Regions from separate parts of the Bradyrhizobium sp. 2TAF24 genome, predicted to be linked through region 1. Evidence: riboswitches for the same ligand, from Rfam matches in the RefSeq annotation. Region 1 holds a riboswitch; each other region holds the start of a gene.
The links. A riboswitch is a leader RNA that binds a small molecule or an ion and turns the genes downstream of it on or off. The one in region 1 is predicted to bind S-adenosylmethionine.
Positions count from the first base shown of each region.

Region 1 (7,187 bases):
CGCGACGGCCTCGCTCCAGGCCTGGTTGACGTCGACGCGCACGCTGGCGCGGTCTCCGACCGCCCGGGCGATGGCAGCGACATGGGCGACATCGGCGTCCCAGGGGCGCAGGCCGATCTTGAGCTTGAAGATGTTGTGGCGCCGGCTGGCCAGCATCTGCTCGGCCTCTTCAATGTCGCGCGCCGTGTCGCCGCTGGCCAGCGTCCAGGCCACCGGCAGCGTGTCGTGACGGCGGCCGCCGAGCAGTTCCGACACCGGCAGTCCCAGGCGCTTGCCAAGGGCATCGAGCAGCGCCGTCTCCACCGCGCATTTGGCGAAGCGGTTGCCCTTCACCCGCTGCTTCACGCTGGCCATGACCGCCGCGACGCGGGAGGCGTCCTGGCCGACAATGGCCGGCGCGATGTAGCTGTCGATGGTCAGCTTGATGCCTTCAGGGCTCTCCTCGCCATAGCTGAGGCCGCCGATGGTCGTGCCCTCGCCAATTCCGACCGTTCCGTCGGAGCACCGGATCAGCACCAGGACCAGGGTCTGGCTGTTCATCGTGTGCATCGACAGGCGATGCGGGCGGATGGTGGGCACATCGACCAAAAAGGTCTCGACCTGGTCGATGCGGGCTGCCACGCTGGTGCTCATGAAGGCGTTTCTCCTGCTAGCTATGGTGGTCCCACGCCATGACCAGCAGGTCAAAGACCGTGTCGGTCCCCTTCCATACCTAAAAGGTATCAATTGGAACTGCGTCACCTGCGTTATTTCACCGCCATTGCCGGCGAACGGAGCTTCACCCGGGCGGCCGAGAAGCTGCGCATCGCCCAGCCGCCCCTGAGCCGGCAGATGCGCGACCTGGAGGAGGAACTCGGCGTTGCGCTGTTCGAGCGCGGCAGCCGGCCGCTGCGCCTCACCCCCGCGGGGCGCTTCTTCCATGAACATGCCCTGCAGATCCTGGAACGGGCCGACGAGCTGCGCATCACGACCCGCCGCTTCGGTGAAACGGGACGACGCCAGCTCGTCATCGGCTTTGTCGGCTCGGCACTCTACGGCGGCTTGCCCGACGTGGTGCGCGGCTTCCGCGCGGCCCATGCCCAGCTCGAGGTCGCGCTCGTCGAAATGAACACGGTGGAGCAGATCGCCGCGCTCAAGGAGGGACGCATCGATGTCGGGTTCGGCCGTCTGCGCTTCGACGATCCGGCGATCCGGCGCGAGGTGATCGTCGAGGAAAGCCTGCTGGTGGCGCTGTCGCCGGACCATGCGCTGCGCGAGCGCGATGCGCTGCACTTCGGCGATATCGCCACTGAGCCGCTGGTGCTGTATCCGAGGTCGCCGCGGCCGAGCTACGCCGACCAGATCCTGTCGTTCTTCCGCGATCGCAGCGTGGAGGCGCAAGTCATCCAGGAGGTGCGCGAACTGCAGACCGCTCTCGGCCTGGTCGCGGCCGGCGTGGGCATTACTCTCGTGCCCCACTCGGTCCATCATCTGCGCCGGGATGACGTGGTCTATCGTCCGCTCGCGGAAGATGCGATCACCTCGCCGCTGATCATGAGCTTTCGCACCAGCGACAGCTCACCGGAGGTGCGCGAGATCCTCGACCTCATCCGCGCCGTCTACGATGCGGCCCGCGGTGTCGAGACTGCCGGTGTTCAGGCCAAACCTCGGCGGCGCAGCTGATCGCCGCTGCCATGAACCTGCCCCGCCGCGGCAACGCAGGCGCACGCGCGCTCAGGGCGCGCGGAAGTGCTTCGACAGCTTCAGGCCCTGGCCCTGATAGTTCGAGCTGATGCGCTGGCCGTACAACGCGCCGGGCCGCGACAGCATCTTCTCGTACACCAGCCGGCCGACCACCTGGCCGTGCTCGAGGATGAACGGCACCTCGCGCGAGCGCACCTCCAGCACCGCGCGCGAGCCCTGCCCGCCGGCGCCGGCATGGCCGAAGCCGGGGTCGAAGAAGCCGGCATAGTGGACGCGGAATTCGCCGACCAGCGGATCGAACGGCACCATCTCGGCGGCGAAATCCGGCGGCACCTGCACCGCCTCTTTCGACGCCAGAATATAGAACTCGCCGGGATCGAGGATCAGGCTGCCGTCATTGCGCGCCCGGATCGGCTCCCAGAAATCGTCGACCGCATAACCGCCGCGGCGATCGATATCGACCACGCCGGTGTGGCGCTTGGCGCGGTAGCCGACAAAACCGTTCGAGCCCTCGCCCGACAGGTCGATGCTGAGCGCAAGCCCATTGGAGAGATCGGCGTCTTCCTGATCGACCAGTTGCTCGCGCGCGTGCAGCGCCTGCAGCGCCGCGGCATCGAGTTGCGCATCGCCGGTGCGGAAACGGATCTGCGACAGGCGCGAGCCTTCGCGCACCAGCACGGGGAACGTTTTCGGGCTGATCTCGGCGTAGAGCGGGCCGTGGTAGCCGGCATCGATGGTATCGAAGCGGCGGGTGCCGTCGGCGATCACACGGGTGAAGACATCGAGCCGTCCGGTCGAACTCTTCGGGTTGGCCGTCGCGGAAATCGACGCCGGCAGCGCCAGGCTCTCCAGCAGCGGCACGATATAGACGCAGTTGGTCTCCAGCACCGCATCATCGGTCAGGTCGATCTCGTGCAGCTTCAGCCCGTCGATACGTTCTGCAACGGTTGAGCGCGGCCCCGGCAGGAAGCTGGCACGAACGCGGAAGGCGGTGCTGCCGAGCCGCAGGTCGAGGCTCGCCGGCTGGATCTGGCTCTCGACGAACGGATATTCGGGCAGGATGACGCCATCATCCGCCATCGCCGCGATCATGCGATCCGGCAGAATTCCCCTGGCATCGGGCGGCAGCGAATAGGTCACGGTCGACGTCCCCTGGAGCACCTTCCGGCGAGGCAGGCCATTTGCGCCCCTCGCGCGGTAAACTAACCGGATATCAGTCCCGGGCCGACAAGTCAGGGTCTTTTATCGGGTAGAGGAACGGTGACTTGACGGAAAGGCCCCCCGGGATTATGACGCGGATCTATCCCGTGGTCATTTGAGCCGGCCGGCTTGCAGCCACGTTAAATAAATCGCTAAACAGGCCGGGGACACCAGTGATCCCGGCCGAACTCGATGTTCAGGCCGGTTTTTTATGGCCGATTGCGATCGGTCAGTCTGGAGTCACGATGTCCGAAGCCCCCAAGGGTCCTGCGAAGAGCCCCTCCCCGACCGCCAAATACCGCCCCGAGACCCGCCTGGTGCACGGCGGCACGCTGCGCTCGCAATATGGCGAGACCTCCGAAGCGCTGTTCCTGACCCAGGGCTTCATCTACGACACCGCCGAGCAGTGCGAAGCGCGCTTCACCGGCGACGACCCCGGCTTCCTGTATTCCCGCTTCTCGAACCCGACGGTCGCGATGTTCGAGCAGCGCATGGCCGAGCTCGAGGGCGCCGAGGCCGCCCGCGCCACCGCCACCGGCATGGCGGCGGTGACCACCGCGATCCTCGCCCCGCTGCGCGCCGGCGACCATGTGGTCGCCGCCAAGGCGCTGTTCGGCTCCTGCCGCTATGTGGTGGAGGACCTGCTGCCGCGCTACGGCATCCAGTCGACGCTGGTCGACGGCATGGACCTCGACCAGTGGCAGAAGGCGATGCGCCCCAACACCCGCACCTGCTTCCTGGAAAGCCCGACCAACCCGACCCTCGACGTCGTCGACATCGCCGCGGTCGCTGAGATCGCGCACAATGGCGGCGCGCGCCTCGTGGTCGACAACGTGTTCGCGACCCCGATCTGGCAGAGCCCGCTGCAGCTCGGCGCCGACGTCGTGGTGTATTCGGCGACCAAGCACATCGACGGCCAGGGCCGCTGCCTCGGCGGCGTGATCCTGTCGTCGGAGCAGTTCATCCAGGACAACATCCATACGTTCCTGCGCCAGACCGGCCCGGCGATGTCGCCGTTCAATGCCTGGGTGCTGCTGAAGGGCCTGGAGACGCTCGCCATCCGCGTTCGTCAACAGACCGACAGCGCCGCGGCGATCGCCGACGTGCTCGCTGAGCATCCCAAGATCTCGCGCCTGATCTATCCCGGGCGCAACGACCACCCGCAGGCCGCGGTGGTGAGGAAGCAGATGCGCGGCGGATCGACGCTGATCGGCTTCGAGGTCAAGGGCGGCAAGCCGGCGGCGTTCCGCACGCTCAACGCGCTCAAGCTCGCGCGCATCAGCAACAACCTCGGCGACGCCAAGAGCATCGTCACCCATCCGGCGACCACGACCCACCAGCGCCTGACGCCGGAGGCCCGTGCCGAGCTCGGCATCTCCGAAGGCTTCATCCGCTTCTCCGCCGGCCTCGAGCACCGCGACGACCTCATCGAGGACCTGCTCGCGGCACTGGAGCAGGCGTGACGCACGCCTGAACGCGTCGCTAGGCGCGCTGCGTCATGCGCGGGGCTTGCCCCGCGCAACCAGCTTGCGGCGCTTCGATCACGGCGAGGTCTTCAAGATGGACACCGGGTCACGGCGCCAATGCGCCGGCCCGGTGATGACGCAGAAAAGATGGAAGCGCATCGTATGACGCACAGCCGATGGCGCCATCAAGTTCAGCCCCTCGCCCACCGGGCACGGCCTTCGCCCTACATCGGACGGAAGGTCAGCACGTTGGACGGCACCTCGGCGCCGGCCTGGACCTGATCCACCGAGCGGATGATCGAGTCGCCGAGCAGCTGCGCGAAGCAGGCGTAGCCCCAGTCGTTCATGTGCAGGCCGTCCTTGATGACGAAGTCGTCGAACGGCAGCTTCTGGTCGTTGTGCCATTCCTTCATCACCGCGAAGCGCGGGAACAGGCCGACCTTCATCGCCCGCGCAGCGCGGCCGATGATCCCTACCATCTTGGTGGCATCGGCCTCCTTCGCGGTGGTCGCCGGCACGTATTGCGGATCGACCAGCACAATGTCGGCGCCAATCGCCTGCAACTGATGAATGCCGTCCTCGAGCAGGCCCCGCGTGGCGTCGATGTCGCCGCCCTTCACCACGGTGTTGGTGCCGAGCTGCCAGATCACGAGGTCCGGCTTCTGCTCGATCACGCTGCTCTTCAGCCGGGCCATCATCTCCGGCGTATCCTCGCCGCCGATGCCCTGGTTCATCACCGTGATATCGGCCTTCGGGTAACGCCGCCGCAGCTGCTCGGCGAGACGGTTGGGATACTGGAAGGCCGGGGAGCTCGCGCCATAGCTCGCGGTCGACGACGAGCCGAACGCGATGATGGTGACATGCTCGCCGGACGCGATCTTGCGCGCCACATGCGGCAGCGTGGCCTCGAGCTTCACATCCTTGGGCGTTGCGCACGGCACGCGGCTGAAGACGTCGCCGGCGCTCCTGGCCACCGACCTCACCGCATCGATCGCCTTGCCGGTCACGCCCCTGGGGGCCGCAGGCGGCGTCTCCGGCCGCGCGGCCGCGACCTCGTTGCCGGCGGACGCATCCGATGCCCGCGCGCCGCCTGGCGCGCCCGCGAGCAGCATCGCGCCGATGGCGGCGCAACAGGCGCTCCGGACTGTCCAGGACAACGTCATCAGTGCTGAACCTTATCGGCGGGGGCCGCGGGGCCGATATGGGCCGTTTCGATCACAAACGTGGCGAGCGCCTGGCCGAGGCAGTCATGCACCCGCTTGGCGAGCCCGAAGCCATGGTGAGGGTTGAACAGGTCGAACAAGCCGTTCTCGTTCCAGTAACGCATCAGGGCGAACCGGTCGAACAGCGGCACATTGTGCTCCTGGGCGCCGACCCGCATGTTGTCGAGATACGGCGCCACGGTGATCATCGTTTCCATCCGGGGACTGTACTGCAAATTCATCAGCAAGACATCGGTTCCCGCGTTCTGGAGCCCGGTGACGCCCTCGTCTATTGCAGCGCGGAAATCGTCCGGATCGATGGAACGGACCGCATCCACGGTTCCTGTCTGCCAGATCACCAGGGTCGGCTTGCGCTCTTTCGCCAGTTTCTCGAGCCCTTCGGCGACTTCCGCCGCCGTCCGCTTGACCTGCAGTTCGGTGGCGACGCTGACCGCGACCCCCGGCAGACGCTCGCGCAGCGTCGCCTCGAGCCGCGCCGGATAGGAGGTTCCCATCCCGTCCGGCCCGGACAGCATCGAGGACCGGCTGCCGACCACCAGAACATCGAGCCGGCGCGGACCCGTCACCGCGTCCGCCACGCGGTCGAGCTTGCTTTCGCTCGACTGGAGGTATTCAGGAACCTCACACGCCGCAATCCCCTTGGCCTTGTCCTGGTCCGGCTGCGCCGCGCCAGGCTCTGCGGCCTTGGTGTCGGGCACCTTCGTCTCAGGCGCGGGCGCCACGGCGGCAGGCGCCTGAGGCTCCTCCGCCCGGGCCATCGAAACACAGACCGCCTCGCCGGCCATCAGCCCGGCCAGCAGCACGGTGGACATGATCCTGGAGCTGATCCTCACAACTCCCCTCCTGCCAGGTCGGCGTTTTCATCCGCGATCTTCGCGCGTGACCCGCTCTTGTCGGCGACATGCTTGTACCACGAAAAAACCCAGGCCGCGGCCGACATCACCACGATGCCGGCAACGCTGACGGCGAAATGCATCCAGGCGCCGCCGGCAACCTCCGCCAGCACGAAATGCCCGGCGAAGGCCAGGAAGACGCCGAGACAGAAAATCTCGAGCGAGTGCTGGCCGCACAGCACCAGCGGGCGCAGCCACCTCGACTTCAATCCGGGCCAGTCCTTGTGCAGGAAGCGCACCGTGATCGCGGCGAGGGCGAGAAAGTGTGCGAACCGCAGCACGTCCAGATCGGTCTTGTTGATCGGGTACATCCACTGTTCGAGCAGCCGCGGCATGAAGCGGCTGAGCTGCGGCATGTACCAGGTCAGCGTCACGCAGAACGCAAAGATAAGATATGCGAGCGAAATTCCAAGGGTGATGCGTGACGACAGGATGCGCGCCATGCGCTTGGCACCGCCGAGCGCGCACCAGGCGCCGAAAACGAAAAGCAGCTGCCAGGCGAACGGATTGAAGAACCAGACGCCGTTGGGGTAGGCCGGCAAGGCAAGATCATACTCCCAGGTCACGGCATAGAGCAGCACCGACAGCCCCAGCGCCACATCGGCCTTGCGCTGCATCAGCCACAGGATCGGTGGCAGGAAGACCATCAGAACGATGTAGAGCGGCAGCACGTCCATGTTGACGGGCCGGAACTTGAGCAGCAGCGCCTGCAGAATGGTGAC
Region 1 is NZ_JBFRFW010000005.1:238,057-245,243, reverse strand. It holds gene AB4Z37_RS10645 (muconate/chloromuconate family cycloisomerase) at 1-633, opposite strand, end outside; gene AB4Z37_RS10640 (LysR family transcriptional regulator) at 727-1,662, shown strand; gene AB4Z37_RS10635 (2'-deoxycytidine 5'-triphosphate deaminase) at 1,714-2,823, opposite strand; SAM riboswitch at 2,981-3,060, shown strand; gene AB4Z37_RS10630 (O-succinylhomoserine sulfhydrylase) at 3,129-4,346, shown strand; gene AB4Z37_RS10625 (SGNH/GDSL hydrolase family protein) at 4,574-5,512, opposite strand; gene AB4Z37_RS10620 (SGNH/GDSL hydrolase family protein) at 5,512-6,384, opposite strand; gene AB4Z37_RS10615 (OpgC family protein) at 6,402-7,187, opposite strand, start outside.

Region 2 (7,187 bases), on a different contig from region 1:
AGCGAAGACGCTTGGCCTAATGAAGCTTTGGCCGCGTGAACCTGCACGGTGACCGATTTGGTGACGAATTGGAGAAGGAGCTGGGCATGGAAACCGAAAGACACGTCGCCGATACTGTGGCGATGCCGATCGACAAGGAGTTTGCAGTCGTCAAGCGCTCGGTCGTGGTCGATGGCCACAAGACCAGCGTCAGCCTCGAGGACGCGTTCTGGCGCAGCCTCAAGGATATCGCCGCGCGACGCGGCATGACGCTGTCGACCCAGATCGCGGTCATCGATCAGCACCGCAAGACCAACAACCTGTCATCGGCCATTCGGCTGTTCGTGCTCGAGCATTTCCGTGCCCGCGCGCTGAGCGCGGTGTTCATCGGCGAGCGCCAGGGCATGACGCGCTCCCACCTGGAGCCGCGTGTCTAAGGGGGATCCCTCCCCCTTTCACGGCGCGTCGTCGTCTGCCGCGCAGGTCTCGTCCGCGGGTTTGACGCCGATGGCGTTGAACACCGCCGTCAGCGCCACGACGACAATCAGGTTCAGGACCACCGTGGTGAGCGCGGTGTAACCGGGAAACGTGTAGCCACGCGCTGCGCCTGGCCGTCCCGTTCATGGCGCTCCTGCAGCCGGCTGATGTGGCTTCGGCACATGGTGCGCCCGGGGCCGACCTGATTGGCGATGGAATTTATGACAGTGCGCGCACGGTTTCGCGATGCGCAACAATTATAGCGCACCGCACTCCACATCCGTCGCATTCACATGGAATTCAGTGGGCCGCACGGGCGGTACGCAGCCGCACCGTGAACCGCGCACCGCCGGCCGGGCCATCGCCAACCGTGACCGTGCCGCCATACTGCTCGACGACGCGCCGAACGATCGACAGGCCAAGACCGGCGCCGCCCGGGCGGCGCCGGTCGCTGCGCCAGAAGCGCTCGAAGATCAGATCGCGCTGCTCCGCCGGAATTCCGGGCCCCTCGTCGAGCACGCTGACGGCGCCGTCCGCCTCCACCACCACCTCGACCGAGGTCCCGGCCGGAGTATGATGCACCGCATTCTCCACCAGATTGCGGATCGCCCGCCGCAGCATCTCGGCGTTGCCATGCACCGGCCGCGGCTCGGCAGCGCCCTTCAGGCCGATGCTCTTGTGCCGGGTGACCGCCAGCGGCGCGATGAACTCCACCACCTCGGCGCAGACCGCGGACAGGTCCGCGGTCTCCGCCGGATCGACCACCAGTGTGTTCAGCTCGGCGATGTCGAGCAACTGCCCGACGATCCGCCCCATGCCGTCGATATCGCGGTGCAGATCGGCCGCCACGCTGCGATCGGCAATGGTGTCGATCCGGGTGCGCAGGATGGCCAATGGCGTGCGCAGCTCGTGCGCGGCGTCGGCGGTGAACTCGCGCTGCGCCCGGAAGCCGGCCGCGAGGCGATCGAGCGCCTGGTTGACGGCTGCGACCAGCGGCAGGATCTCGCTGGGAATCCGCTCAGCCGAGAGGCGGACATCGGTCCGCGCAGGACCGATCTGCTTGGCGTCCTCGGACGCGTCGAGCAATGGACGCATGGCCCGGCGGAAGATGACGATGTCGATCGCCAGCAGCAGCAGCAGGATCGGCAGCGTGATCCAGCCGACATGGCGGAAGAAGTTCGCCACGATGTCGTCGGTGATCACGTCGCGATGGGACAGATCCTCGGCGACCTGGATCCAGACCGAGTGGCTGCCGATCCTGCGCAGCACGCTTGCGCCGGACACCACGCTGCCGTTGCGCCGCGCCTCCTGGTAGCTGACGCGCTGGCTGACGGACGGCACGGGAAACAGCAGCGTCCCGCTTTTGCGCGACGAAAACAGCAGTTCGCCCGAGGGCTCGATCACGTCGTAGAAATAACGGCCATAGGCCTCCGAATAGAGGTCGCGCAGCGCCTGCGGCAGATCGAGCACGAGCTTGCCGTCGGGCCCCGCCGTGATCTTGCGCGCGATCGCCTCCGCCTGATCGCGCATCGCGGCGCGATGCAGGTTGGTGATTTCGGAATTCAGCAGCCAGAACAGCACCAGCGGCATCACCACCGCCGTCAGCATCACCGCGACCACATGCAGCAGCACGACGCGCGAGGCGATCGACGGAAAGCGGAACACGCTACTTGTCCTCGGACAACAGGTAGCCGACGCCGCGAATGGTGTGGATCTGCAGTTTCGCGCCATTTTCGGCGAGCTGCTTGCGCAGCCGCGAGACATAGACCTCGACCGCGTTCGAGGCCACTTCGCCGGCGAGCCCGAAAATGTGGTCCTCCACCGTCTTCTTCGGCACCACCCGGCCCTGGCGGCGCAGCAGGATTTCCAGCACCGAGGTCTCGCGCGCGTAGAACACGAACGGCTTGCTGTCGATGAAGACCTGCCGGCTCTCCGTGTCGTAGACGAGATTGCCGAGATGCAGCGAGCTGCCGAGCAACTGGCCCGGCCGGCGCAGGATCGCCTCCAGCCGCGCCACCAGTTCCTCCAGCGCGAACGGCTTGACCAGATAGTCGTCGGCACCGCTGCGCAGGCCGGTGACGCGATCCTGCAGGCCGTCGCGCGCGGTCAGCACCAGCACCGGCAGCGGGTCCTTGCGATGGCGGATCTCCCTGAGGATGGCGAGGCCGTCGCCATCAGGCAGCCCGAGATCGAGCACCAGCGCCGCGAAGTGGGTCGTCGTCAGCGCCGCGCGGGCTTCCGCCGCGCTGTTGAGCACGTCGACCGCAAAGCCCGCTCCGGTCAGCCCCTTCGCCAGCAGCCGCGCCAGCTCGACATTATCCTCGACGATCAGCAGTCTCATGATCAGTTCACATCGTTGATCCCAGCGCTGTGGTAAGGCCGTGCAGCGGCTTTAGCCACTGTATTTTTCCGCGCCGGCCTTCAGGCCGGCAGCGGCATCGCCGCGGCCTCCCCGGCGACGGCCCGCAGGTCGGCCGCAAGCTCATCGGCGCGCAGCGGATCCGCATCCCATGCGAACATGAACCGCGCGCCACCACCGATGAAGGTGTAGAAGCGCCAGCCCCTGCGACGCAGCGCCGCAAGCGCAGGCTCGGCGAGGCGCACGAACACCGCATTGGCCTCGACCGGAAACATGATCTCCAGCCCAGGCGTGCCGGCAATCCCGCGGGCGAGGCGCTGCGCGCAGGCATTGCCGTGCGCGGCGTTGGCAAGCCAGGTGCCATTGCCCAGCATGCCGACCCACGGTGCCGCCAGAAAGCGCATCTTGGAGGCGAGCTGCCCGGCCTGCTTGCAGCGATAATCGAAATCCTCGGCGAGCCTGGGATCGAAGAACAGGATGGCTTCACCGGCGGCCATGCCGTTCTTGGTGCCGCCGAAGCACAGCACATCGACGCCGGCGCGCCAGGTCAGGTCCGCCGGACTGCAGCCGAGATGAGCACAGGCGTGCGCGAAGCGCGCGCCGTCCATGTGCAGGTGCAGGCCGAGCTCGCGGCACACCGCAGCGATCGCCCGCACCTCGTCGAGGCTGTAGACCTGTCCCGTTTCCGTGGGTTGGGTAATGGTCACGACGCGCGGCTTGGGAAAGTGAATGTCGCGGCGGTTGGTGGCGAGCGCGCGGATCGCCTGCGGCGTCAGCTTGCCGCCGACGGCGGGCGCGACCAGCAGCTTGGAGCCGTTGGAGAAGAACTCCGGCGCGCCGCACTCGTCGGTTTCGACATGGGCTGCGTCGGAACAGATCACGCTGTGGTAGGACTGGCACAACGCCGCCAGCGCCAGCGAATTCGCGGCCGTGCCGTTGAAGGCGAAGAACACCTCGCACGGCGTCTCGAACAGCGTGCGAAAGGCATCCGCCGCCCGCTCGGTCCAGGCGTCCTCGCCGTAGGCCGGCGCGTGTCCGCTGTTGGCCTCGGCCATCGCCTGCCATGCAGCGGGACAGATGCCGGAATAATTGTCGCTGGCAAATTGCTGGGGTTCGCTCATGCACGCCGCCTTTCCTGGTCTGTCCATCGACCGGGCGAAGCAGACGCGATGATGTGGCGAGGGCCCGTTTGGTTGCCGGATCGGCCGCATCTCCCCGTGACCGGGGACCGCCACCTTGCTCGGGAGCAGGTTGGCGTTGAGCGTCAGCTCAACTCGTGATGGTGACCATGCCCATAGACGGGAAATGCGGCGCTGGCAAGGGCCGCAGGCCGCATGGCGGCCCGCGGCGGTCGTCCGATCCTGAATGGCGACCGCGTGCGATCAGCCGTCGAGCGGCGTGGTGCGCGGCCGGCGGCCCTCGATCGGATAGGCCGGATCGTTGTAGCCCGGCGTCGAGGGATGGCCACTGACCACGAGGCTGTCGACCAGCGCCTCGTCCTCGGCGCTGAAGCGGTGATCGAGCGCTTTGACATAGTCATCCCACTGCGCCTCGGTGCGCGGCCCGGCGATCACCGCATCGATCAGGCGGTTGTTGAGCACCCAGGCGACCGCGAACTGGCCGGCAGTGATGCCGCGCGCCTCGGCGTGAGCACGCAGCGTCTGCGCCAACTGCAATGACTCCGGCCGCCATTCGGTCTGCATGATCCGGCTGTCGTTGCGGCCGGCGCGCGTGCCCTGCTCCGGTCGTTCGCCGGGCGCGTATTTGCCGGTCAGCACGCCGCGCGCCAGAGGACTATAAGGCACGACGCCGAGGCCGTAGAAACGGCAGGCGGGCAACTGCTCGACCTCCGGCATCCGGTTCATGGCGTTGTAGTAGGGCTGGCTCACCACCGGCCGATCGATGCCGAGCCGATCGCAGATGTTGCAGATCTCCGCGATGCGCCAGGCGCGATAGTTCGACACCCCGAAATAGCGCACCTTGCCCTGGCGGATCAGGTCGCCCATCGCCCGCACCGTCTCCTCGAGCGGCGTGCCGTGGTCTTCCTTGTGCAGGTAATAGATGTCGAGATAGTCGGTGCCGAGCCGCGTGAGGCTCTCCTCCGCCGCCTGCAGCAGCCATTTGCGCGACAGTCCGCGGCGGTTGACGCCCTCGCCGATCGGGTTCGCCGCCTTGGTCGCCAGCACCCAGTCGTGGCGCTGCTTGCCGATAGCCCGGCCGACGATGCTCTCCGACTTGCCCTGCGAATAGGCATCGGCCGTGTCGATGAAATTGACGCCGGCGTCCTTCGCCTTGGCGATGATGGTGGCGGACGTGACCTCGTCGGTGGCGTCGCCGAACATCATGGTGCCAAGACACAAAGGCGAGACCTTGAGGCCGCTGCGGCCGAGATTGCGGTGATTCATGACGCTTCCCATCTCCCTGAGATACGAACTCCTCCCCGAATTGTCCACGAGGGGCCGATTGCCTCGCTAGGACGCGACACAGACTAGCTACGCTTGGGTATTCGTCGCGCGCCAGTATGATCCACGCTTCTGCCTACCTGACTAATTTTAGCAGTGCCGATCTGGACTATCGATCACCTTTTCGCAACGAGCCGCTAGTTGGTACTGCTCTGCGATTTGCCCACCACGTTGCAATTGGGGCCGCCATCCTCGTGGGTGGTCGAGACAGGCCTGACTTTCAGACAGAAGGTGGTTCGGTAGGTGACGTGCGACAAATCTTCGTATGTTGCCGATCCAAGGAGCCACAACTGTTCTTGTACTACTTGACGCATACGCTCCTTGACAGCGTCCTCGGTTGCTCCCCACGGGATACGCGGAATCTCAGAACCAACTGGACCAACTGGCCAGCCAAAACCTCCGCAGTCAATGGGGTCGCTTTTGCTTTCAGCTGCGATAATCAAAGGCTTGCCATTCAAAATTTCATGGGGAGCGTAGCTGCCCATCGCGAAGTCCGGATAGGTCCTTGCAGGAACGACAGCAAAAAGGCATTCAATACGTCGCACGACAGCAGGGGCACGGCCGTAATTGTTCACATGGTATTTGGCGATCATCGTGCCCTTTCCGGAAAGCCAGTCTTTCGCATTCACCTCGTCGAACTCGACGAAAATAATCGGCAAATTTTGTTGCTCAGAAATTCTAGTTTGCTTCGCAGCTTCGTCGGCCTGCCGTTTGGTCTGGACGAAAGCACACGCCGCGATAACTGCGGCAAGGATCGCGGCTGCTGCCGCGACGCCACTAAATATTGCTACTCGCAGATTATGACATCGCTCATGAGACCAATGGTCTCGTTCTGCGGCGCGATGCCTTTCCACTCGGGCTTCTTCATTTTCTGGCGTACCGAGAATAATTGAGACGTTGCCAGGATTGTGCGTGGCACTTTCTTTGTCATGCCCTTCTTCGCGTGCCGCATCGTGCAAAATTAATACCTCTATCAGTAAAAAACCTATGCCAATGATGATCCAAATCACCGAGAGCGCTTCCGTTTTCTACGGTTTTGATTGCAACTCAACAACGCACTAATACCCGCGTTGTCGCAATGTTACGCCGAAACTGACTACTGCCATGATGACCTCCCCAATCCTTGCGCGAAGTATAGCATGTCCGAAAAACTAGTCATGTGCGGGATAGTCACCCTTCCTCGATCCCTCACAATCGCCCGCCGTGGAGTTCGACATGTCTGATCTTTCCGCCTTCCCGATCACCAGGCGCTGGCCGGCGCAGCATCCGGACCGACTGCAGCTCTATTCGCTGCCGACCCCGAACGGGGTCAAGGTCTCGATCATGCTGGAGGAGATCGGGCTGCCTTACGAGCCGCACACCATCGACATCGGCAAGAACGAGACCTGGACGCCGGAATTCCTGTCGCTGAACCCGAACGGCAAGATTCCCGCGATCATCGATCCCAACGGCCCCGGCGGCAAGCCGCTGGGCCTGTTCGAGTCCGGCGCCATCCTGATCTATCTCGGCGAAAAGACCGGCAAGCTGCTGACGGCCGATCCGGCGCAGCGCTACGAGGTGCTGCAATGGGTGTTCTTCCAGATGGCCGGCATCGGCCCGATGTTCGGGCAGGTCGGCTTCTTCCATAAGTTCGCCGGCAAGGACATCGCCGACAAGCGCCCGCTGGAGCGCTATGTCACCGAATCCAAACGCCTGCTCGGCGTGATCGAAACGCGCCTCGAAGGCCGCACCTGGATCATGGGCGACGACTACACGGTGGCCGACATCGCCATGCTCGGCTGGGTGCGCAACCTCATCGGCTTCTACGGCGCCGGCGAGCTCGTGGACTTCAAGAGCCTCAAGCGGGTGCCGGCCTGGCTCGAGCGTGCCCTGGCGCGGCCCGCCGTGCAGCGCGGCCTCGAAATTCCCAA
Region 2 is NZ_JBFRFW010000011.1:40,017-47,203, forward strand. It holds gene AB4Z37_RS17765 (ribbon-helix-helix domain-containing protein) at 87-416, shown strand; gene AB4Z37_RS17770 (ATP-binding protein) at 757-2,064, opposite strand; gene AB4Z37_RS17775 (response regulator) at 2,123-2,797, opposite strand; gene AB4Z37_RS17780 (threonine aldolase family protein) at 2,878-3,936, opposite strand; SAM-I-IV-variant riboswitch at 3,995-4,103, opposite strand; gene AB4Z37_RS17785 (aldo/keto reductase) at 4,198-5,220, opposite strand; gene AB4Z37_RS17790 (hypothetical protein) at 5,415-6,287, opposite strand; gene AB4Z37_RS17795 (glutathione S-transferase N-terminal domain-containing protein) at 6,493-7,187, shown strand, end outside.
Region 2: it holds a riboswitch for S-adenosylmethionine, as region 1 does, so the genes downstream of both, AB4Z37_RS17780 (threonine aldolase family protein) here and AB4Z37_RS10630 (O-succinylhomoserine sulfhydrylase) in region 1, are expected to answer to the same signal.

Region 3 (7,187 bases), on a different contig from region 1:
CGAACGCGCCATGTCGGAGCCAGTACCCTTATGGCCTGAACGCTGCAGCACCATGTTCATGAACCGCGCACACCACAGGCTGCGGCGGTCGGTGGGGTTGCCGCTGCCGATGTAGCGGCGCGCTTCGGCGACGACATCCGAACCACCAAAGCTCGGCGCCGGGCCGGCGAACGCCGGATTTTCCCAAGGCGACATCGAAGGCGACATCGAAGCCTCGCCCCGCGCGCCGGCAGCGCGGCGCGCATGCCGATAGTGCCGGCCGGAATGCCGCACGGCCTGGTGGCGAACATAGTGGCTATGAACGTGAGAATGACGGCTCGCGCCGTGAGAGGGCCTCGCCGAAGCCGGTGTCGCAAGCGCGACGATTGCCACCGAACACAGCGCGAGCGCGACATGCCGCAGCGGCAGGCGAAACGTAGTCGATTCGATCATCATGTATCCCTAGTGACACCCCCAAATCCAACGGGCCCCTTAAGGGGCCCGTTATCCGTGCGCGAAAGACGAATCTGATGTGACGAGAGCAAGGCACAATGTGGTCGCAGCGCAATCATTTCGTGGTGATGTCGCGATCACAATGTGACGATTCAGTGGGGTTCCACGCCGCGTTGGCGCCCGATTGCTGAAGCGAAGGTTAATCGTTCAACGGCTGCCACGGCTGAGAAGAAAGACGCCCTGCTCGCCGAACATGTTCCAGAACCACCACGGCGCATTGAGCCGCAGCGGCAGACCGTTGAGATTGAGCGCGACCGCGCGCTCCATCTTGACGTTGATCTCGTCGCACAGCTGCACGAAATCCTTGATGGTGCAGAAATGGATGTTGGCGGTGTCGTACCATGTCGCCGGCAGATGCTCGGTGCGCGGCATCTGGCCCTTGACGAGTAGCTGCAGCCGCATCCGCCAGTGCCCGAAATTGGGGAACGAGACGATGGCGCGGCGCCCGATGCGCAAGAGGTGCTCGAGCACGACCTTGGGCTGGCGCGTCGCCTGAAGCGTCTGCGACAGGATCACGTAATCGAAGGAGTCGTCAGGATAGTTGACGAGATCAGTGTCGGCATCGCCCTGGATCACCGCAAGCCCCTTGGCGACGCAGTGATTGACGCCCTCGCGCGACAGCTCGATGCCACGGCCGTCGACGCCGCGGCTTTCCAGCAACCGCAACAGGTCTCCCTCGCCGCAGCCGACATCGAGGACCCGCGATCCCGGCGCGACCATTTCCGCGACCAGCAGATGGTCGCCGCGATAGGCATCGGCGGGGCGCACAAGACCGCCTGTCGCCTGGAGAGCTTCGCTCTGTGCCGTCATGTCGTTGCATCCGTATTGCCGAGGCCACGCGCCACGGCGGCCGAGTTGAGGAAGGCGCGCGCGATATCGTGGAATTCAGGCACGTCGAGCAGAAATGCGTCGTGCCCTTTGTCGGTCTCGATCTCGGCGAACGAGACCCGTGCGCCGCCGGCGTTCAACGCATGCACCACGTTGCGCGACTCGGCGGTCGGGAACAGCCAGTCGCTGGTGAACGACACCAGGCAGAAGCGCGTACGCGTGCCGCGGAACGCGCGCGCCAGCACGCCGTCGTGATCCGCCGCGATATCGAGATAGTCCATCGCCCGCGTCAGATAGAGATAGCTGTTGGCGTCAAAGCGTTCGACGAACGATGAGCCTTGATAGCGCAGATAGCTCTCGACCTCGAAATCGGCATCAAAGGAGAAGGTCGGCAAGGCGCGGTCCTGCAGCCGCCGTCCGAACTTGCGATGCAGCGCCGCATCCGACAGATAGGTGATGTGCGCGGCCATGCGCGCGACGCCGAGACCGCGCTGCGGACGCAGACCGTGCTCGAAATAGCGGCCCTGACACCAGTCCGGATCGGCCATCACCGCCTGGCGGCCGACCTCGTGAAACGCAATGTTCTGTGCCGAATGGCGCGTCGCACAGGCGATCGGCAACGCCGCGAACACCCGCTGCGGATAGGCTGCTGCCCATTGCAGCACCTGCATGCCGCCCATCGACCCGCCGACCACGGCCAGCAAGGTGTCGATGCCGAGACGATCGACCAGCATCGCCTGGGCCCGCACCATGTCGGGAATGGTGATGAGCGGAAAATCGAGGCCCCACGGCTTGCCGGTTGCGGGATTGAGCGAGGCCGGTCCGGTGCTGCCGAGACAGCCGCCGACCACATTCGACGAGATCACGAAATAGCGGTCGGTATCGATCGGCTTGCCAGCGCCGATCATGATGTCCCACCATCCCGGCTTGCCCGTGACCGGGTGGATGTTGGCGGCATGCTGATCGCCTGTCAGCGCATGGCAGATCAGGATCGCATTGCTGCGCGCGGCATTGAGCTGGCCATAGGTCTGATACGCGATCTGGAACGGCGCGAGGTCGAAGCCGCAATCAAGATGGAGCGGTGTGTCGCTGCCGAACACCGCGACCTGCGAGCTCGGCTGATCGGCCTCGCGCGCATGAGCCTCCATCCGGGCTGACGGCTGATTCAACGTATCCATGCGACCTCCCCGAGACACTGCGCGCCGGCTGTCCTGCGCACACCGGCGTGTGCGCCTCGCCGGCACCCGGACGATGGCTGAGCGGACAATCTTGCTGCGGCACGCATGGACATGGCGTCTCCAGACCAACCGATCGATCTCACCGGGGTCCGGCCATAAAAAAACCGGCACGAACCACAGTTCGGCCGGGATTTCATCTGTCCCCGGCCTGTTTAGCGAGTTTTTTAACGTGGCTGCAAGCCGGCCGGCTCAAATGACCACGGAACAGTAATGCTCATAGTCCCCCGGCTTTGTCCCGTCAAGATCGGGGATCGCCGCCCCTCGGCCGGCAGCGACGAGGCTGGCCTGCACTGACCATGTTTTCTTTGCTTTCGCCCCTCGTCTTTCCTATCAATGCCTTGCCAACCCTGCCAATTTGACCGATCCGGCCCTTGCAGGGCAGAGCGAACGCCATCGCAAGGTTTTGAACACAGATGTCCAAGGCTCCCCCCGCCCCGCCGATGCTGCAGGAACTGCGTCGCGAGATCGACCGCATCGACGAGCAGGTGCACGAGCTTTTGATGCAACGCGCCGAGATCATCGATCGCCTGATCGCGGTGAAGCAGACGCAGGAAGTCGGCTCGGCATTCCGTCCGGCGCGTGAGGCCGACATGATGCGGCGCCTGGTGCAGCGCCATCACGGCATCCTGCCGCTCGATACGGTGGAGAGCATCTGGCGCGTCATCATCGCGACGTTCACCTATGTGCAGGCACCGTTCGCCGTGCACGCCGATCTCTCCCCCGGCGAGTCCGCGATGCGCGATTCCGCCCGCTTCCATTTCGGCTTCACCGTGCCGTTCACAGCGCATTTCAGCGCGCCGGCAGCGGTCGAGGCGGCTGCCAAGTCGAAAGGTGACCTGGCGCTCGTCCCGGCAACCGCCAGCATTTCACCGTGGTGGATCCCGCTGGAAGCCGCCGGCGCACCGAAGATCATTGCCCGCTTGCCCTTCATCGAGCGTGCCGACCACCCCGCCGCGCTGCCGGTGTTCGTGATCTCGCGGGTCGCCGACAACGCCATGGTCACCGACATCGAGATGTGGAGCATCCGCGTCTCGGGCTGGAACGCCAATGTCGCGCGCGCGCTGTCACCATTCGCCGAGATCATCGCGGTGCCCGATGGCGCCTTCGACGGCGCGGCCCTGCTGGTGTCGGTGTCGCGGGAGCATCCGCTGTCGCGGATCACCTCGACGCTGGTCGCTGCCGGCACCTCGATCCGCTCGGCGGCCCTCGTCGGCAGCCACGCGACGCGCTATACGGTGCCGGCGAACGGTGCTGAGGCCGGTGCCTGACGCGGCGCCCTGCCTGATTTTGAGTTTTTTGGAGTCCGAGCTGATGTCCCGTCCCGTGCCGAAGCCCGGCATTCTCGAGATTGCCCCGTACACGCCCGGCAAGAGCGGGAACGGGCATTCGGGCCGGGTGTTCAAGCTCTCCGCCAACGAGACACCGTTCGGCCCTTCGCCCAGGGCCATCGAAGTCTATCGCGCCGCCGCCGCGCATCTCGAGGACTATCCGGAAGGCTCGTCGCAAGTGTTGCGCGACGCGATCGGCCGCAAGTTCGGCCTCGATCCCAACCGCATCATCTGCGGCGCGGGGTCGGACGAGATCCTGAATTTTCTCGCCCATGTCTACCTCGGCCCAGGCGACGAGGCGATCCACACCACCCACGGCTTCCTGGTCTACCCGATCGCAACGCTCAGCAACGGCGCGACCAACGTCATCGTGCCCGAGACCGCTTTCACCGCCGACGTCGACGCCATCCTGCGTGCCGTGACGCCGCGCACCAAGCTGGTGTGGCTCGCCAACCCCAACAACCCGACCGGCACCTACCTGCCGTTCGACGAGGTCAAGCGCCTGCGCAGCGGCCTGCCTTCCCATGTGCTGCTGGTGATCGACGCGGCCTACTGCGACTATGTCTCACGCAACGACTACGAGACCGGCATCGAGCTCGTCGCCACCACCGAGAACACGGTGATGACGCGCACCTTCTCCAAGATCTACGGCCTCGCCGCACTGCGTATCGGCTGGATGTACGGCCCTGCGCACATCGTCGACGCGGTCAACCGCATCCGCGGGCCGTTCAACGTCTCGACGCCCGCGATGCTCGCCGGCGTCGCCGCGCTGGAGGACACCGAACACTTTGAAAAGGCGCGCAGCCATACCGAAAAGTGGCGCGAGAAGCTGACCGAGGCCATCGGCAAGCTCGGCCTGAAGGTGACGCCGAGCGTGGCGAACTTCATCCTGATCCATTTCCCGCTGGAGAAGGGCAAGACCGCCGAGGATGCCGACGCATTCCTGACCGAGCGTGGCCTGATCCTGCGCGCGCTCAAGAACTACAAGCTGCCGCACGCGCTGCGGCTGACGATTGGAACCGAAGAGGCCAACCGCCTGGTGATCGCGGCGCTGACCGAATTCATGGGGCGCTGAGGTGACGACAGAACCGCAATTTCCTCGGATCGCGCTGATCGGCCTCGGGCTGATCGGCTCGTCCATCGCACGGGCCGTCCGCCAGCTTGGCCTTGCCGGCGAACTGGTCGTGACCGATGCCTCGCCGGAGGTGCGCGCGCGTGCTGTCGAACTGCAGCTCGGACACCGGGTGGCGGATACGAACGCCGATGCCGTCACCGATGCCGATCTCGTCATTGCCTGTGTTCCGGTCGGCATTTGCGCCAAGGTGGCGCAGGACATCGGCGGCCACCTGAAGCCTGGCGCAATCGTCTCGGACGTCGGCTCGGTCAAGGGCTCGGTGCTGCGCGCCATGGCGCCGCATTTGCCGCAGACGGTCCATTTCATTCCGGCCCACCCGGTGGCAGGTACGGAAAACTCGGGGCCTGATGCCGGTTTTGCCGAACTGTTCATCAACCGCTGGTGCATCCTGACCCCGCCGGAAGGCGCCGATACCGCCGCTGTAGAACGGCTCACGGTGTTCTGGCGGACGCTCGGCGCCAATGTCGAGGTGATGACCGCCGAACATCATGACCTGGTGCTGGCCGTGACCAGCCACCTGCCCCACCTGATCGCCTACACCATCGTCGGCACCGCCGACGAGCTGGAAGACGTCACCCGTTCCGAGGTGTTGAAATTCTCCGCCGGCGGCTTTCGCGACTTCACCCGCATCGCCGCATCAGATCCGACCATGTGGCGCGACGTGTTCCTGAGCAACAAGGACGCGGTGCTGGAAATGCTCGGCGCCTTCCAGGAGGATCTGTCGAAGCTGACCCGGGCGATCCGCCGTGGCGACGGTGAGGTGCTGTTCGATCAGTTCACCCGCACCCGCGCGATCCGCCGCGGCATTGTCAACCTCGGCCAGGAAACCGCGAGCCCTGACTTCGGCCGGCCCCACGCGCCGCTGCCGAAGACCGACGACGAGACGGACGAGTAGGCCTGCGATTGCACGGCGACGTCGAGTGATGCGAACACCGCTCAGTACAACGGCGGGGTCTGCGCGACCTGCAGCGGCCCGAGGAAGATCGCGCCGTCGACGAAGCGCAGCGGCAGCGCGAGCGCCTTGCGTCCCTCGAGCGTGGTCGGCTGGCCCAGCATGTTGATGCCGGCCGCGAGACCCGCATTGGCGTTCTTGCGCGCGAGGTTGCCGAGCCCGGGAATCATCTTGTCGAGCGCGCCGATGACGTTGTTCACGTCCCGCGCGTTGACGCCCGGCGCCATCTTGTCGATGGCCGCCTGCGACACGCCCTGATCGATCAGACGGTCGAGCCCGAGCGCCGGAATGATCTTGTCGAGGCCCGCGACGGTCATCTCGAGCTGGCCGTCGAGCTTGCCGTTGGTGTTGATGCCGAGCGAGCCCGCCGCCAGCGACAACAGCTCGCCCTGCTCGATGCGCGACTGGGTGATGTCGATACGGCCGCCCGCCGCCTGAATTTCGCGGAAACGGACCGGCCACGGCTTCGGCGACAGATCCTTGAGCCCTCGGATCCTGGCACGGATGTCGGCGTTGAACGGCTCCTGCAGCACGGCGTGCACGCCCTGCACGCTCGCGCCCTGGAGCTGCAACACTGTTTCGATCACCGGGTTGTCGGCCACGGAGCCTTCGGCGAGACGGGCATGGAATTCGAGATGACTGGCGCGCAGCAGCGGCACCGGGCGATCGTCGACCATGCGGTCGAGCGCCGGGGAATCGAATTCGAACGAGGTGCGCTGCGGCGCGAGCGGCAGACCGATCACGCTGGCGCGCCCCTTGCTCCAGTTGCCGACGAACGACGGCTGCTGGCCGAGATCGGTGAAGCTGACCGGCCCGGTAAACTCGGCGATGATGTGCTGCGGATCATAGACCTGGGCGATCACGAAGATGTCGGCCAGGCGCACGGTCATCGGCGTGCGGCTCGCGACCTGCTCCGCGGTCTGCGACACCAGCGACACGCTGGCGCCATTACAATGCAGCTCGAGGCGGAACGGGAAGCCGGCAACCGAGCGGTTGGTGCAGTCGTAGATCCGCCCCGACCGGGCCTCGCGGGCACGCCAGCCGTCGAGCTCACTGTCGATCCGCGAGGAGGCGTAGAACCAGAACGCGCTCCAGCCCGCCGCCAGGATCAACACCACGATCGGAACGGCATAGAGCGGCCAGCGGGAGCGGCGGCGCGGCGGGGCAACGGTGACTGGCATCAACAAACCTCGATCGCGGGCGCGGTTGGGCGC
Region 3 is NZ_JBFRFW010000017.1:13,730-20,916, forward strand. It holds gene AB4Z37_RS24175 (TIGR02594 family protein) at 1-432, opposite strand, end outside; gene metW (methionine biosynthesis protein MetW) at 640-1,302, opposite strand; gene metX (homoserine O-acetyltransferase MetX) at 1,299-2,498, opposite strand; SAM riboswitch at 2,690-2,769, opposite strand; gene AB4Z37_RS24190 (chorismate mutase) at 2,972-3,826, shown strand; gene hisC (histidinol-phosphate transaminase) at 3,870-4,961, shown strand; gene AB4Z37_RS24200 (prephenate/arogenate dehydrogenase family protein) at 4,963-5,916, shown strand; gene AB4Z37_RS24205 (DUF2125 domain-containing protein) at 5,958-7,157, opposite strand.
Region 3: it holds a riboswitch for S-adenosylmethionine, as region 1 does, so the genes downstream of both, metX (homoserine O-acetyltransferase MetX) here and AB4Z37_RS10630 (O-succinylhomoserine sulfhydrylase) in region 1, are expected to answer to the same signal.